DNA from 3 places in the Velazquezella soli genome. Region 2 is predicted to be linked to each of the others. Evidence: predicted binding sites of a transcription regulator. Region 2 holds the regulator's gene; each other region holds the start of a gene.

Region 1 (4,212 bases), 430 kb from region 2:
GGCCATCGCATCGCGGATCTCGAGCCGCTCGTAAAAGCGCGGGCCGCCGATGACGCGGTAGTTGAGGCCGAGCGTCACGAACCGGTCTTCGAACTCGCGCATCTGAAACGAGGCGCGCACCAGGATCGCCATGTCGTTCAGCGCGTGTTTCTTGGCATCGCTGCGACCATCGCCGCGCTGCAGCCGCTCGATCTCCTCACCGACGGCACGGGCTTCCTCTTCGCTATCCCAGGCGGCGTGGACGATGACCTTTTCATCTTCGGGATCGACCCGGTCGGTGAACAGCGTCTTGCCGAGGCGTCCTTCGTTATGGGCGATCAGATGGCCGGCAGCGCCGAGGATGTGCTCTGTCGAGCGGTAGTTGCGCTCAAGCTTGATGACCTTGGCGCCCGGGAAATCCTTGTCGAAGCGAAGGATGTTTTCCACTTCGGCACCGCGCCAACCATAGATCGACTGGTCGTCGTCGCCGACGCAGCAGACGTTTTGCGGCACGTCCTTCGGACGCTGAGCGAGCAGACGCAGCCACATATACTGGGCCGTATTGGTGTCCTGATACTCGTCGACGAGGATATAGCGGAACCGCTGGTGATACTCCTTGAGCAGATCCGGTGCCTTGCGGAACAGGGCGATCGGGTGCAGTAAAAGGTCGCCGAAATCGCAGGCGTTGAGCGTGCGCAGGCGGGCCTGATAGGCGGCATAGAGTTCGCGGCCCTTGCCGTTGGCAAAAGCTCGGGCGTCGCCTTCCGGAATGTCGGGCGGCAACAGGCCCTTGTTCTTCCAGCCATCGATCATGCCGGCGAACTGCTTGGCCGGCCAGCGCTTGTCGTCCAGACCTTCCGCCTGGATGAGCTGCTTGATCAGGCGCACGACGTCGTCGGTGTCTAAGATGGTGAAATCGGATCGGAGGCCGACCAGCTCCGAATGGCGCCGCAGCAGTTTGACGCCGATCGAGTGAAACGTGCCGAGCCACGGCATGCCTTCGACGGCGCCGCCGACGAGAACGCCGATGCGCTCCTTCATCTCGCGCGCCGCCTTGTTGGTGAAGGTCACGGCCAGGATCTGGCTCGGATAGGCGCGGCCGGTTTCCAACAGATGGGCGATGCGGGTGGTGAGCACCCGCGTCTTGCCGGTTCCAGCGCCGGCAAGCACCAATACGGGACCATCCAAAGTCTCGACCGCTTCGCGCTGCTCCGGGTTGAGGCCGGTCATATAGTCAGGCGACGGCCGGTTGCCGCCGCGCGCCGCCATGGCCCGTGCCGCGATCCCCAAACCACCAGAGGCACCACCGGAACCACCAGCAGGAACGGGAGCCGAACCATGGTTGCCAGCCGATGCCGGCACCGGGCGCTGATCCGATTGGTCTTCGCCTCGCGCCTTGCGGGGGGCGGGCTCCAGCTCCTCATCGAAGAAGGGGATGTCGTCGTAACTGTTACTCATCGGGCCAATGTAGTGATTCGGGCTCGAAAGACCAGCCGATGTTCTCTTTTCATTCCTATGTTTCCCCTAGGAATCGTCCGGATCCGTGTCGTTGAAGCTCTGACACATCCGTGAAATCGCGTGATGTTACAAAACAGTAAGGTAGGTTCCTCGACCTTGCCAGTTGGGCGCGAAACGGGGATACTTGCACCACTTATCGATAGACTTGCGAGGAATGAATGCGGATCTGGAACCAGCTTCTGATGTCGGTTGCGGTACTGCTCGGAGGGCTCTGTCTCTGGGTCTACCTGTCGGCAGATGCCGGGCGGTCACTGATTTCGATGGGCGTTCCCGCAGGAGTGGTGATTTCCATCAATCCTGATGTCGCCGAGCCGGCGGCCGCAACGGTTGCGGGCGCACCGGCTTCGTCATCGCGCGGCGGGCAGCGGGGCGGCGGTGAGAGCCAGGTGGTGTTGGTTGCAACCAGACCCGTCGGAACCGGTGTGGTCAACGACAGACTGTCGGCGATCGGTGACGGCGAGGCGATCCAGTCGGTTATCGTGATGCCGCAGGCGACGGGCACCGTAAACGAGATCCTCATCAAATCCGGCGACATGGTCAAAAAGGGCCAGATTCTTGCGCAGCTCGATGACGACGAGCAGATCATCCTGCGCGATCAGGCGCAGGTGGTGTTGCGCAGTGCGCGTGAGAAATCCGATACTTACCGGAACCTCAAGAGCTTCTCCCGCCTCGACGTGCTCGACGCGCAGATTGCGTCCGAAACGGCGCAGCTGACGGTCACCAACGCCGAACTGGCGCTGAAGCGTCGCTCGGTCGTTGCGCCGATCGACGGGATCGTCGGCATCGTCGCGGTCAATATCGGTGACAACGTCACGACCGCGAGCAATATCGTGACGATCGACAACCGTACCGAGCTGCTGGTGGATTTCTGGGCGCCGGAGCGTTTCGCGGTTCAGGTCAAGCCTGGCATGCCGGTCGAGGCCGCCTCCGTCTCGCGTCCAGGCCGCACCTTCGAGGGTTCGGTCGAGGCCGTCGACAACAGGGTCGATCCTGCAAGCCGTACGATCCGCATTCGTGCCAGAATTCCCAATGTTGATGACGAACTCCGCGCCGGCATGTCTTTCGGCGTGACGATGCGGTTTCCGGGCGAGACCTTTCCAAGCGTCGATCCGCTTGCAGTCCAGTGGGATGCGAAAGGCTCGTTCGTCTGGCATATCGTCGATCACAAATCGGTCAAGGAGCGGGTGAGGGTCATCCAGCGCAATCCCGATGCGATCCTCGTCTCGGCCAATCTGAAGGATGGCGATGTCGTGGCAACCGAAGGGTTGCAACGGGTCCGGGAAAATGGTGCCGTCCGCATCGCCGGTGAAAAGCCGCCGGAGGTCGCCAGCCGATGAGCAGCAGCCACAGCGGTAACGCCAATAACAACGGGTCGTCCGGCCAGTCTTCCGGAAAGCAGAACAGCTTTACCGCGCTTTTTGTGCGGCGGCCGGTCCTTGCCGCGGTTCTCAACACGCTTCTTGTCGTCGCAGGCCTTGCCGCTCTTGCCGGCGTCGAGGTGCGCGAGTTGCCGGATGTGGACCAGCCGGTCATCACCATCCGCACCACCTATGACGGCGCTTCTGCCCAGACGATGGACCAGGAGGTGACCGATATCATCGAGGGCGCGGTTGCCCGGGTCGCCGGCCTCAAGGCCGTTTCGTCGGAATCGCAGTTCGGTCAGAGCCGTGTCACGCTGGAATTCAACGACACCGCCGATCTTGCGGTGGCCGCCAACGACGTGCGCGATGCGCTTGGTCGTGTCACCGGCCAGTTGCCTGACGACGTGGACGAGCCGCGCATCATCAAGGCCGATTCCGACAGTCAGCCGATCATGCGGCTTGCGGTCACCTCGAACACGCTCTCCATGGAAGACCTGACGCTTCTCGTCGATAACGAGGTGTCCGACCGGCTTGCGTCGGTTGACGGCGTCGCTGACGTGGAACTCTACGGCGATCAGGAAAAGGTCTTCCGCGTCGACGTGAACCAGACGGCGCTTGCCAGTCGTGGGCTGACGATTGCAGATCTCTCCGAGGCGCTATCGACGGCTGCGCTCGACGTGCCCGCCGGTTCGCTGGAATCCTCGACGCAGGACATTGTCGTGCGCGCGACGGCGAGCCTGACCAAGCCCGAAGACTTCGAAAACGTCATGCTGGGCAACAATGTCCGGCTGCGCGATGTCGCGACAGTGATGCTTGGGCCGGACGACGGCACGACTGCGCTGCGATCGAACGGCGTTCCGGGCGTCGGTCTCGGCGTGCTGCGCCAGGCGCAATCGAACACGCTCAGCATTTCGGAAGGTGTGCGGGCCGCCGTCGCCGATCTCCAGAAGACGTTGCCCGAGGGCACGCGCATTGCCATCACCAGTGACGATGCGGTCTTCATCGAAGGCGCGCTGCACGAGGTCGAGATCGCGCTGGCGCTGTCGGGCACAATCGTCATTGCGGTCATCTATCTCTTCCTGCGCGACTGGAAGGCGACGCTGATCCCGGCGCTGACCATGCCGGTGGCGCTGATCGGTACGCTGGTCGCAATCTATGCCGTCGGGTTTTCGATCAACATCCTGACGCTGCTGGCGATCGTGCTCGCGACCGGCCTTGTGGTGGATGACGCGATCGTCGTTCTCGAAAACATCGTGCGACGACGATCGGAAGGGATGGGTCCGCGCGCTGCCGCGGTTCTCGGCACGCAGGAGGTTTTCTTCGCGGTGCTGGCGACGACTGCGACGCTTGCCGC
Region 2 (4,212 bases):
CGGCTGTCCAGAATTTCGCGAGCGATGATGTCGGTAATGGCGGTCAAGGGTCTCTCCTCGGTTAATGTGCGAGCCTGAATTCGCAGGCTCAGCGAACAGGCGTGTCATCGACATTGTGCGATCGTCGATGACACGCGGATTACAATCCAGTCAATTCGGCGGTTTTTCGACGCCGTCAGCCTTTTGCGATGGCGTCGAAGGCCAGCAGCTTTTCCAGAAGGCGCGGCATGTCCTTCAGGTGGACCATGTTCGGACCGTCGGACGGTGCGTTGTCAGGGTCTTCGTGGGTTTCGATAAAGACGCCAGCAACGCCGACGGCGACGGCTGCCCGCGCCAGCGTTTCGACAAATTCGCGCTGGCCGCCGGAAGAACCGCCCTGGCCGCCGGGCTGCTGCACGGAATGGGTTGCGTCAAAAATAACGGGGCTTCCGAGAGCCGCCATGATCGGCAGCGAGCGCATGTCGGAGACAAGCGTGTTGTAGCCGAACGAGGCACCGCGCTCGCACAGCATCACATTGGGATTGCCGCTTTCGAGGAACTTCGCCTGGACGTTCTTCATGTCCCAGGGTGCCAGGAACTGGCCCTTCTTCACGTTGATCGCGCAACCCGTCTTTGCGGCCGCGACGAGCAAGTCCGTCTGGCGCGACAGGAAGGCGGGGATCTGCAGGATATCGATCGTATCCGCCACGAGAGCGCATTGCTCTTCAGTGTGAATGTCGGTCAGAACGGGAAAGCCGAATTCCGTCTTCAGATCGGCAAAGATCGCCATCGCGTTGTCCAAGCCGATGCCGCGCTTGCCGGAGATCGACGTGCGGTTGGCCTTGTCGAAGGAGGATTTGTAGACGAGGCCGATGCCGAGTTTCTTGCAGAGTTCGACAAGCGTGCCGGCGATCATGAAAGCATGATCACGGCTTTCCATCTGGCAGGGACCGGCAATCAGCGAGAGCTTTGCCGTGTTTGAGAAAACGACTTTCGAACTCCCCTCGCCCACGGACACTTCAGAATTGGCGGAGACTGTCATTTCACTATTCCTCGAAACCGAAAACCACACCTTGCCCCGGGGCTGCCGACACGATCACGCGGCCATCCCTGCGGATGAATGCGACGTCATTAGCAGCAAGGGTGATCTCTGTCACGGCGAGATCGGTGGTCTTGAAGATGATCCCGCGCGCAGCGAGGCGCGACGATAACAAGGGCTTCATCGAAGACCGGAACTCGTCGCTGAACGTGTCGTTGGATTGAATGCGGATGCCGGCATTGGCAGCTGCGATCCACAGACCGTCTTTCCCTTGCTCGGGTTGCGTCTCGAACACGGTTTCGAAAAGCGGCAGAAACTCCAGCGGGTCATCTGCAGAAAATACGATCTCTCGAAGGCCTGTAACGGCGTTTGCGTGCTCATCAAGACCACCGCGATCTGCCGGTAATGCGGCCATTCGCTGGCAGGAAAACAGCAAGATGTCATCGACCTCGGGGACTGCCGCGAACGCCAGACGGAATGAGACTTCGCTCTCCCCACCATCGGGCAACTGCATCGGGCGGGAGAATTGAAGCATCTCGCCCGCAGACATGTGCCCGTCCACAAAACGGATATGATCGGCCGCTGCATCCTGCGTCCCGACGACCACCGCCGATAGACCTTCCCTTTTCCGCTGGCCGCGGAAGCGGATGTCGCGATCGGTGAACACGTTGCCTCGTTTTGCCGCAAGCGAGGCTTGCCGACGGTTCACAATGGCCAGCGGCTCGAGATACGAGCCATCCGCGAAGAATATGCAGGCATTGGCTGTGCCGAAAGGGTGAACACCTTCAGGTGCCACAGTAAAGCCGAGAGCGGTCAACCTCCCCCGCGCTGACGCCAGATCTGCAACGGGCAGAACCAAATGATCGACTGACTTGTTACCCACTTACACCCCCAAAGTCTTATTCCGCAGAACATTGGCTATCGCGGGAAACTCGGCAAGTGCTGCGCACGAACTGAATACGTGATCGAACGCTGAAATGAGACTATTCTTGAGCAAAAATTTGGGGCTTGCGGAACACAGATAGAACATATAGCGTCCGTTCTGCATTTGTTTCCAATTCTGAGGGTCCCATCCATGCTGACACGCAAGCAACAGGAGTTACTTCTGTTCATCCACGAGCGGATGAAAGAATCAGGCGTGCCGCCGTCGTTTGACGAAATGAAGGACGCTCTCGACCTTGCATCGAAGTCCGGCATCCATAGGCTGATCACCGCGCTCGAGGAGCGTGGCTTTATTCGCCGTCTGCCGAACAGAGCACGCGCGCTCGAAGTGATCAAGCTGCCTGACGCCTATGTGGCGAACCTTCATCCGCGACGGGGTTTTTCTCCCAGTGTCATCGAGGGAAGCCTTGGCAAAACGCAACCGGTCGTCGCTCAGAAGCCGGCGCCGGTCATGGCGGACAATCCGTTCTCGACAAACATCCCGGTCATGGGTCGAATCGCTGCCGGCGTGCCGATCTCCGCGATCCAGAACAACACCCATGACATCGCCGTTCCGATCGAGATGCTGGGTTCCGGCGATCATTACGCGCTCGAAGTGAAGGGCGATTCGATGATCGATGCTGGCATCCTCGATGGCGATACCGTCATCATCAAGAATACCAGCACCGCAAGTCCAGGCGATATCATCGTTGCCCTGGTCGATGAGGAAGAAGCGACCCTGAAGCGGTTTCGCCGCAAGGGTGCCTCGATCGCACTGGAAGCGGCAAACCCCGCTTACGAGACCCGCATCTTCCCGCCCGACCGGGTGAAGGTCCAGGGCAAGCTTGTCGGCCTTATTCGCCGCTATCATTGAGAACGCTGTCATCCCGGAGATGCGCAGCAACAGCCTCCGGGATGCCAAAGTCGAATTGTCGCGTTTGCCAGTCATAGAACCGGTGGACGCTCCACGGACGGCTTGAGGTCTGTGCGCTGTCTCGCATCGCCGCCGTAATCTTGATGTCTGGCGCTGTCGCGTTCGGAATAATGGTGATTTCCAGTGCGCCAGTCCGGCGCAACGTCCGCCCGCTGAGAAGCAAGGCGCCGGAGCGGCAAGTATCGAAGCGTGCGCCGGGCGAGACGATGATCCGACCGAAATCGCAGGCAAGACCGGTGTATCGGTTGTCTTCGACAGTGACGATCCGGATGTCCTGAGCAGTCTGCACCGCGCACAGGATTTTCGGCAGACAGGCAAATCGTCCGGGCGTGAATGCTTGAAGAAAGCCCCTGACATATTCGATTTCCCGGCCCGTCAAATCCGGTCGCGAATGTGGTCTAGGGCGTTTGTCATCGCTTTTCGCAAGGCTGGCACCTCCCGCTGGTTCCGAAGAGGCAAGAACCGGCAAGGCGAGCGGTTGTTCTCCGGTCTCAAGCACCAGCGCTCGCCGCCATTGATCGAAGATAAATCCCGGCGGTCGGGTTCGATTGAGGGTGATCTTGTCGTCCTTGATCACGCCGACCGATGCGCCGTCTTCGGATATGACGATATCAGGCCTCGGCGCCGAGCCTGAGCGGACCGCAAAGACCAAAGCCACCGCCATGAACAGCGCGCCTTTCAGCCTCATCTGCGTGCGCAGCAGCGTCAGAAGCAGAAAGCCTGCCGTCGCCAGCGGCAGGAAAAGCGGGTTCTGCCGGCCGATGGCAATATCGCCGCCCCATGCGGCGACGATCTCGGCAATGCGAATGACGATCCGCAACCCCTCGCCCATGATGAACAGAAAGGGAGCATCCAGCCCGAACGGCATCAGCAACATGCCAACAAGCCCTGCCGGCATCACCACGAAGGAAATGATCGGCATGGCCGCGAGATTGGCCGCGACGCCGTAGGTGGTCAGATGGTGGAAATGCTCGATCGAATAGATCGACGTCGAAGTACTGCCGATCAGCGACGTCACCACGATCCCGGCAATGAAATGGAACGTCGCCGCGACACCCGTTATCCACCGGTTGCTACCTTTTGTATCCTCCTTACCTTTCGCGAAATATCGCGTCCAGAGGGCGAACCCTGCCACCAGTGCCGCGGTTGCCGCAAACGACATCTGGAAACTCGGACCCAAAATCTCCGACGGCGAGATGGCGAGGATAATGATTGCCGAAAGGGCGACGTTGCGAAGGCTGATGGAGGGTCGATCGACGAGCACGGCGACCAGCATCACCGCCATCATGATATAGGCCCGCTCGGCGGAAACCCCGAACCCGGAAATCAGGTAATAGGC
Region 3 (4,212 bases), 970 kb from region 2:
GCACTGACCATGCTTCTCTTGGGATGGCCGTGCGGCGCAACGATCGCTTCGCGGAACTTCACCCGGTTCGGGCTGCGGCCGATCATGCTGGTGGGCGCCGTGTTCGTCCCCGTGGGAACCTTCCTGCTGACCCTGCTGACGCCATCCAGTTCGGCGGTGCTTGCGGGTGCCGGCTCGCTCGTCATGGGCTTCGGCATGGGCCTTCTCAATATCGGCGCACTGATCCTCACCCAGGGAAGCGTCGCGGCCTCGCAACGCGGCAGTGCCACGGCGTCGAACGTCTTTTCCCGCAACCTCGGCAGCACGCTGGGCGCGGCGATTCTCGGGGCGGTGCTGAGCTGGGGCCTGGTCCATACGACCAGCGGACAGGCGATCACGACCGACCAGCTGCGTGCTCTCCTGAACGGAACCGGTCTCGTGAGTGGCGATGCCGAAGCGGTTCGCCTTGCGCTGCAGGACGGCCTGCACGCGACCTTCCTGACCATGCTCCTGTTTGCCGTCCTGATCGTGCCCGCTTGCCTGTTCGTGCCCCGCGATGCCGTCCACAAGGACGAGCCCGTGCGGGCCTGAACCTTGAAATCTGGCGCCAACATGCCCATTTCGCTGTGAACGGGGCCCTATCGGGACCGATATCGTCACAACGACTATTAAGGTGGGTGGCACGATGCAGCAGATGACAAAGACAATCCGGGACCTGACGATCGAGGAGCGCGAAGACGCGCTGATCACCATGGCGCACGCGCTTGAAGGCGCTGCCAGAGAAGCCCTGGTCGAAGGTAACCGCCAGTTCGCTGCGATCTCCGGCAACATGGCCGAAGCGATCTTCATCAACGCCGATCAGCTTGCACGCGATCACGTCGAGGAAGCCGAACAGGTTCTCGAACAGGCCGTCCAGATCATGGTCGAATATGAAGCTGAACACCCCTACCGGATCGTCAGCACCGCGATCCACTGAGGACGGCGGCACGGCGGGCGACGGGCAACCTTGCCTGCCTCCCGCATTCTCTCGCAGTGGAGAAGACGCCACCTGATGCGGCAAGCCTTCACTGGTCTCCTATACAAAACGTCTGACATTGAACGCCTGCAAATCCAACGTCGAGTTCCTCGGCGATGGCACAGATGGTAGCGTTGTGCTCCTTGGTGTCTGCGGGAATGGGAAAGAGCCAAAGGGAGGCGGCTCGTGGGCGGATGGCCGCAGACGGCCATAGTCCCGCATGAGCGCGAGTGTTCATCCCCTTTGGCTCTGCCACACATCGCCGAGCCACTCTGTTACATTCTTGATATGCAGATTGGCGATTTGAGAACGGAAAGTTCTCACGGTTTTTGTGTCGCCCCAGCTAAGATCAAGAACATGCAAAAAATCTCAAGCACTCCATCGAGCCTCTCAAGCCGCCTACAAAGCTGATTCAGAACGATGAATCTTCACCGGCGCTAAAATGCCGAGAGCTATCCCGTTCTGACCCCGCTTGACTCTTCTGTCGCGGCGGAACAGAAACAGAACACCAACATTCTTTGGGACATGAAGTCCTGTGCAACGCGAACCTTGAGGAGGGCCGTGAACGATGTCGCATGCCCCTGCCTCAAGGCTTGTCGAGGAACTGAGAGACCGGATTGCGCATCTGGAAGGCAGCGTGTCGCGCAAGGCGCTTGTGCTGCCCTTCGGGGTGCCTGACGTCGACGAGCGATTGCCGGGCGGGGGGCTTGCCTATGGCGCATTGCATGAAATTGCAGGTGGCGGGGCGGGTACAATCGACGGTGCCGCGGCCGCCCTGTTTGCGGCAGGTATTGCGGCGCGAGCCAAGGGAAAGGTTCTTTGGTGCCTGACCCGGCCGGATCTCTTTGCGCCGGCGCTGTCGCAGGCCGGGCTTCACCCCGATCGCGTCATCTATTGCGAAGCCGATAAGGAGGAGGACGTGCTTGCCTCGATGGAAGAGGGGCTGTCCTTCGGGGGATTGGCGGCCGTCGTCGGGGAACTGGTGAGGCTGCCGATGACCGCGTCGCGGCGTCTTCAACTGGCTGCCGAGAAGACGGGGACGCTCGGCCTGGTCGTCCGGCGCTGGCGACGGCAGACGGAGGCCTCCGACTACGGTCAGCCGACGGCGTCCACAACACGCTGGAGGATCAGCACCCTGCCGTCCGAGCCGCTTCCTGTCGCCGGCGTGGGACGGGCGAGGTGGCTGGCGGAATTGATGCGGGTAAAGGCGGGGCAATGTGCCGAGTTTGAGTTAGGAGCCTGCGATGCCGAGGGTCGTGTCTGTTTACTTCCCCTATCTAGCAACGGATCGGATACGTCGGCATGGCGAGGAAGCCGTGTCGGTTGACCAGCCGCTGGTCGTGGTCTCGCGCAGCGGCTCGAAACGCTGGATATCGGCAGCCGATACGGCTGCCCGCAAGCTGGGCCTCAAAGTCGGCATGGCTGCCAGCAAGGCACAGGCGATGATTGGCAACCTTCATATGGTGGACGCCGATCCCGTTGCCGACGCCGCAGCCGTCGAGCGCCTGGCGCTATGGGCGCTTCGTCAATACAGCCCCGTCGTTGCCGTGGATGGAACGGATGGCATCGTCATGGATACCGAAGGTGCCGATCACCTTCAGGGTGGTGAAGAGCTGCTGATCTCCGGCGTTGTCAACGGTCTCCGCGGCAAGGGCCTGACGGCACGTGCCGCTGTCGCCGATACCTGGGGCGCGGCGCATGCACTGGCGCGACTGACGACGAACGAAACGACGGTGGTGCCGCGCGGTGATGTCACCAAGGCCGTGATCGGACTTCCAATCCACTGTCTGCGGCTTGCGGCAGATACGATCCAGGCATTGCGCATCCTGGGTATCGACACGGTAGGAGAGCTGTCGGCACTGCCGCGTGCGCCGTTGACACTGCGATTTGGTCCGGAGGTCGGACGCCGTCTCGATCAGCTCTTCGGCCGTCTTGCAGAACCCATCGATCCGTTGCGCACGCCGGATCTGGTCGAGGTGGCGCGCAATTTCCAGGAACCCATCGGTGCGCCCGATACGATTGCAAAATACGTCCGCCGGCTGGTGGCGCAACTGACGGCAAAGCTGGAGGAGCGGGGGCTGGGCGTCCGGCGCTCCGATCTGATCATCCATCGCGTCGACAACACACGCCAGTGTCTTCGAGCAGGACTTGCCAAGCCCGTGCGTGATCCTGCCCGCCTGACAAAGCTTCTCTGTGACCGTATCGAAAAGATCGACCCGGGTTTCGGCATCGAGCGGATGGTGCTGGTGGCGGTCATGGCCGAGCCGCTGGAAATAAAGCAGGTCGCAAACGCGCTGGTGGAAGAGGCGGTGGTGGATGTGACGCCGCTTGTCGATATTCTCGGCAACCGGGGCCAGCGCCTTTACCGCATCACGCCGGTCGCCTCCGACGTTCCGGAACGATCTCTCCGGCGGATCGGACCGACGGCCGTCGAGACGGGTGCCGAGTGGGCAGCCAGGTGGCCGCGGCCGTCACGGCTGCTGGCTTATCCCGAAGAAATCGAAACCATGGCTGTCCTGCCCGACCAGCCGCCAGTCGTCGTCACCTGGCGCGGCAAGCGCCGCCGCATCGTTCGTGCGGATGGGCCCGAGCGCATCTTCGGCGAATGGTGGCTCCGGCCGCGCGAAATGCAGGCGGTGCGCGATTACTTCGTGGTCGAGGACGAGCACGGCGATCGGCTGTGGGTCTTCCGCGCCGGCGACGGCGTCGATGCAGGCACGGGGTCACACAAATGGTTCCTCCACGGCATCTTCGGGTAAGGTTTGAACTATGCGCCATGCCGAACTCCAGGTGACCACGCATTTCTCGTTCCTGCGCGGTGCAAGCTCCGCGGAAGAACTGTTTGCCACGGCCGCCGCACTGGGCATCGACGCCCTTGGTGTCGTCGACCGCAACTCGCTTGCCGGCATTGTCCGGGCCTGGGAGGCGGCAAAGACAACCGGGGTGCGCCTGGTGGTCGGCTGCCATCTCGACCTCACGGATGGCATGTCGCTGCTCGTCTACCCGACGGACCGGCTCGCCTATTCCAGGCTCACCCGGCTGCTGACGCTTGGCAAAAGCCGGGGCGGAAAGGCCAAGTGCGTTCTCGACCTTGCTGATGTCGAGGCCTATAGCGAGGGCCTCATCGCGATCCTCATTCCGGATGAGGCGGACGATGTCTATGCGGGTCAGCTCCGCAAGGTGGCCGCAGTCTTTGGTGACCGCGCCTATGTTTCGCT

What was found. Region 2 encodes LexA, which represses DNA repair genes until DNA is damaged. Its sites were predicted from a motif close to TGTTCNNNNTGTGTTCNG; they were not measured.
Region 1: a site for LexA is predicted at 1,477-1,494, ahead of AC0JZ8_RS12695 (ATP-dependent helicase). Genes of this name have one in related genera too.
Region 3: a site for LexA is predicted at 1,485-1,502, ahead of AC0JZ8_RS19620 (ImuA family protein). Genes of this name have one in related genera too.

The regions. Positions count from the first base shown of each region.
Region 1 covers NZ_CDRNXF010000004.1:1,895,455-1,899,666, forward strand. Annotated here, with positions in the region: gene AC0JZ8_RS12695 (ATP-dependent helicase) at 1-1,437, opposite strand, end outside; gene AC0JZ8_RS12700 (efflux RND transporter periplasmic adaptor subunit) at 1,656-2,834, shown strand; gene AC0JZ8_RS12705 (efflux RND transporter permease subunit) at 2,831-4,212, shown strand, end outside.
Region 2 covers NZ_CDRNXF010000004.1:2,322,538-2,326,749, forward strand. Annotated here, with positions in the region: gene eno (phosphopyruvate hydratase) at 1-47, opposite strand, end outside; gene kdsA (3-deoxy-8-phosphooctulonate synthase) at 176-1,021, opposite strand; gene AC0JZ8_RS14725 (VOC family protein) at 1,026-1,901, opposite strand; gene lexA (transcriptional repressor LexA) at 2,094-2,813, shown strand; gene AC0JZ8_RS14735 (ComEC/Rec2 family competence protein) at 2,794-4,212, opposite strand, start outside.
Region 3 covers NZ_CDRNXF010000004.1:3,293,517-3,297,728, reverse strand. Annotated here, with positions in the region: gene AC0JZ8_RS19630 (MDR family MFS transporter) at 1-570, shown strand, start outside; gene AC0JZ8_RS19625 (hypothetical protein) at 665-955, shown strand; gene AC0JZ8_RS19620 (ImuA family protein) at 1,563-2,321, shown strand; gene AC0JZ8_RS19615 (Y-family DNA polymerase) at 2,239-3,753, shown strand; gene AC0JZ8_RS19610 (error-prone DNA polymerase) at 3,764-4,212, shown strand, end outside.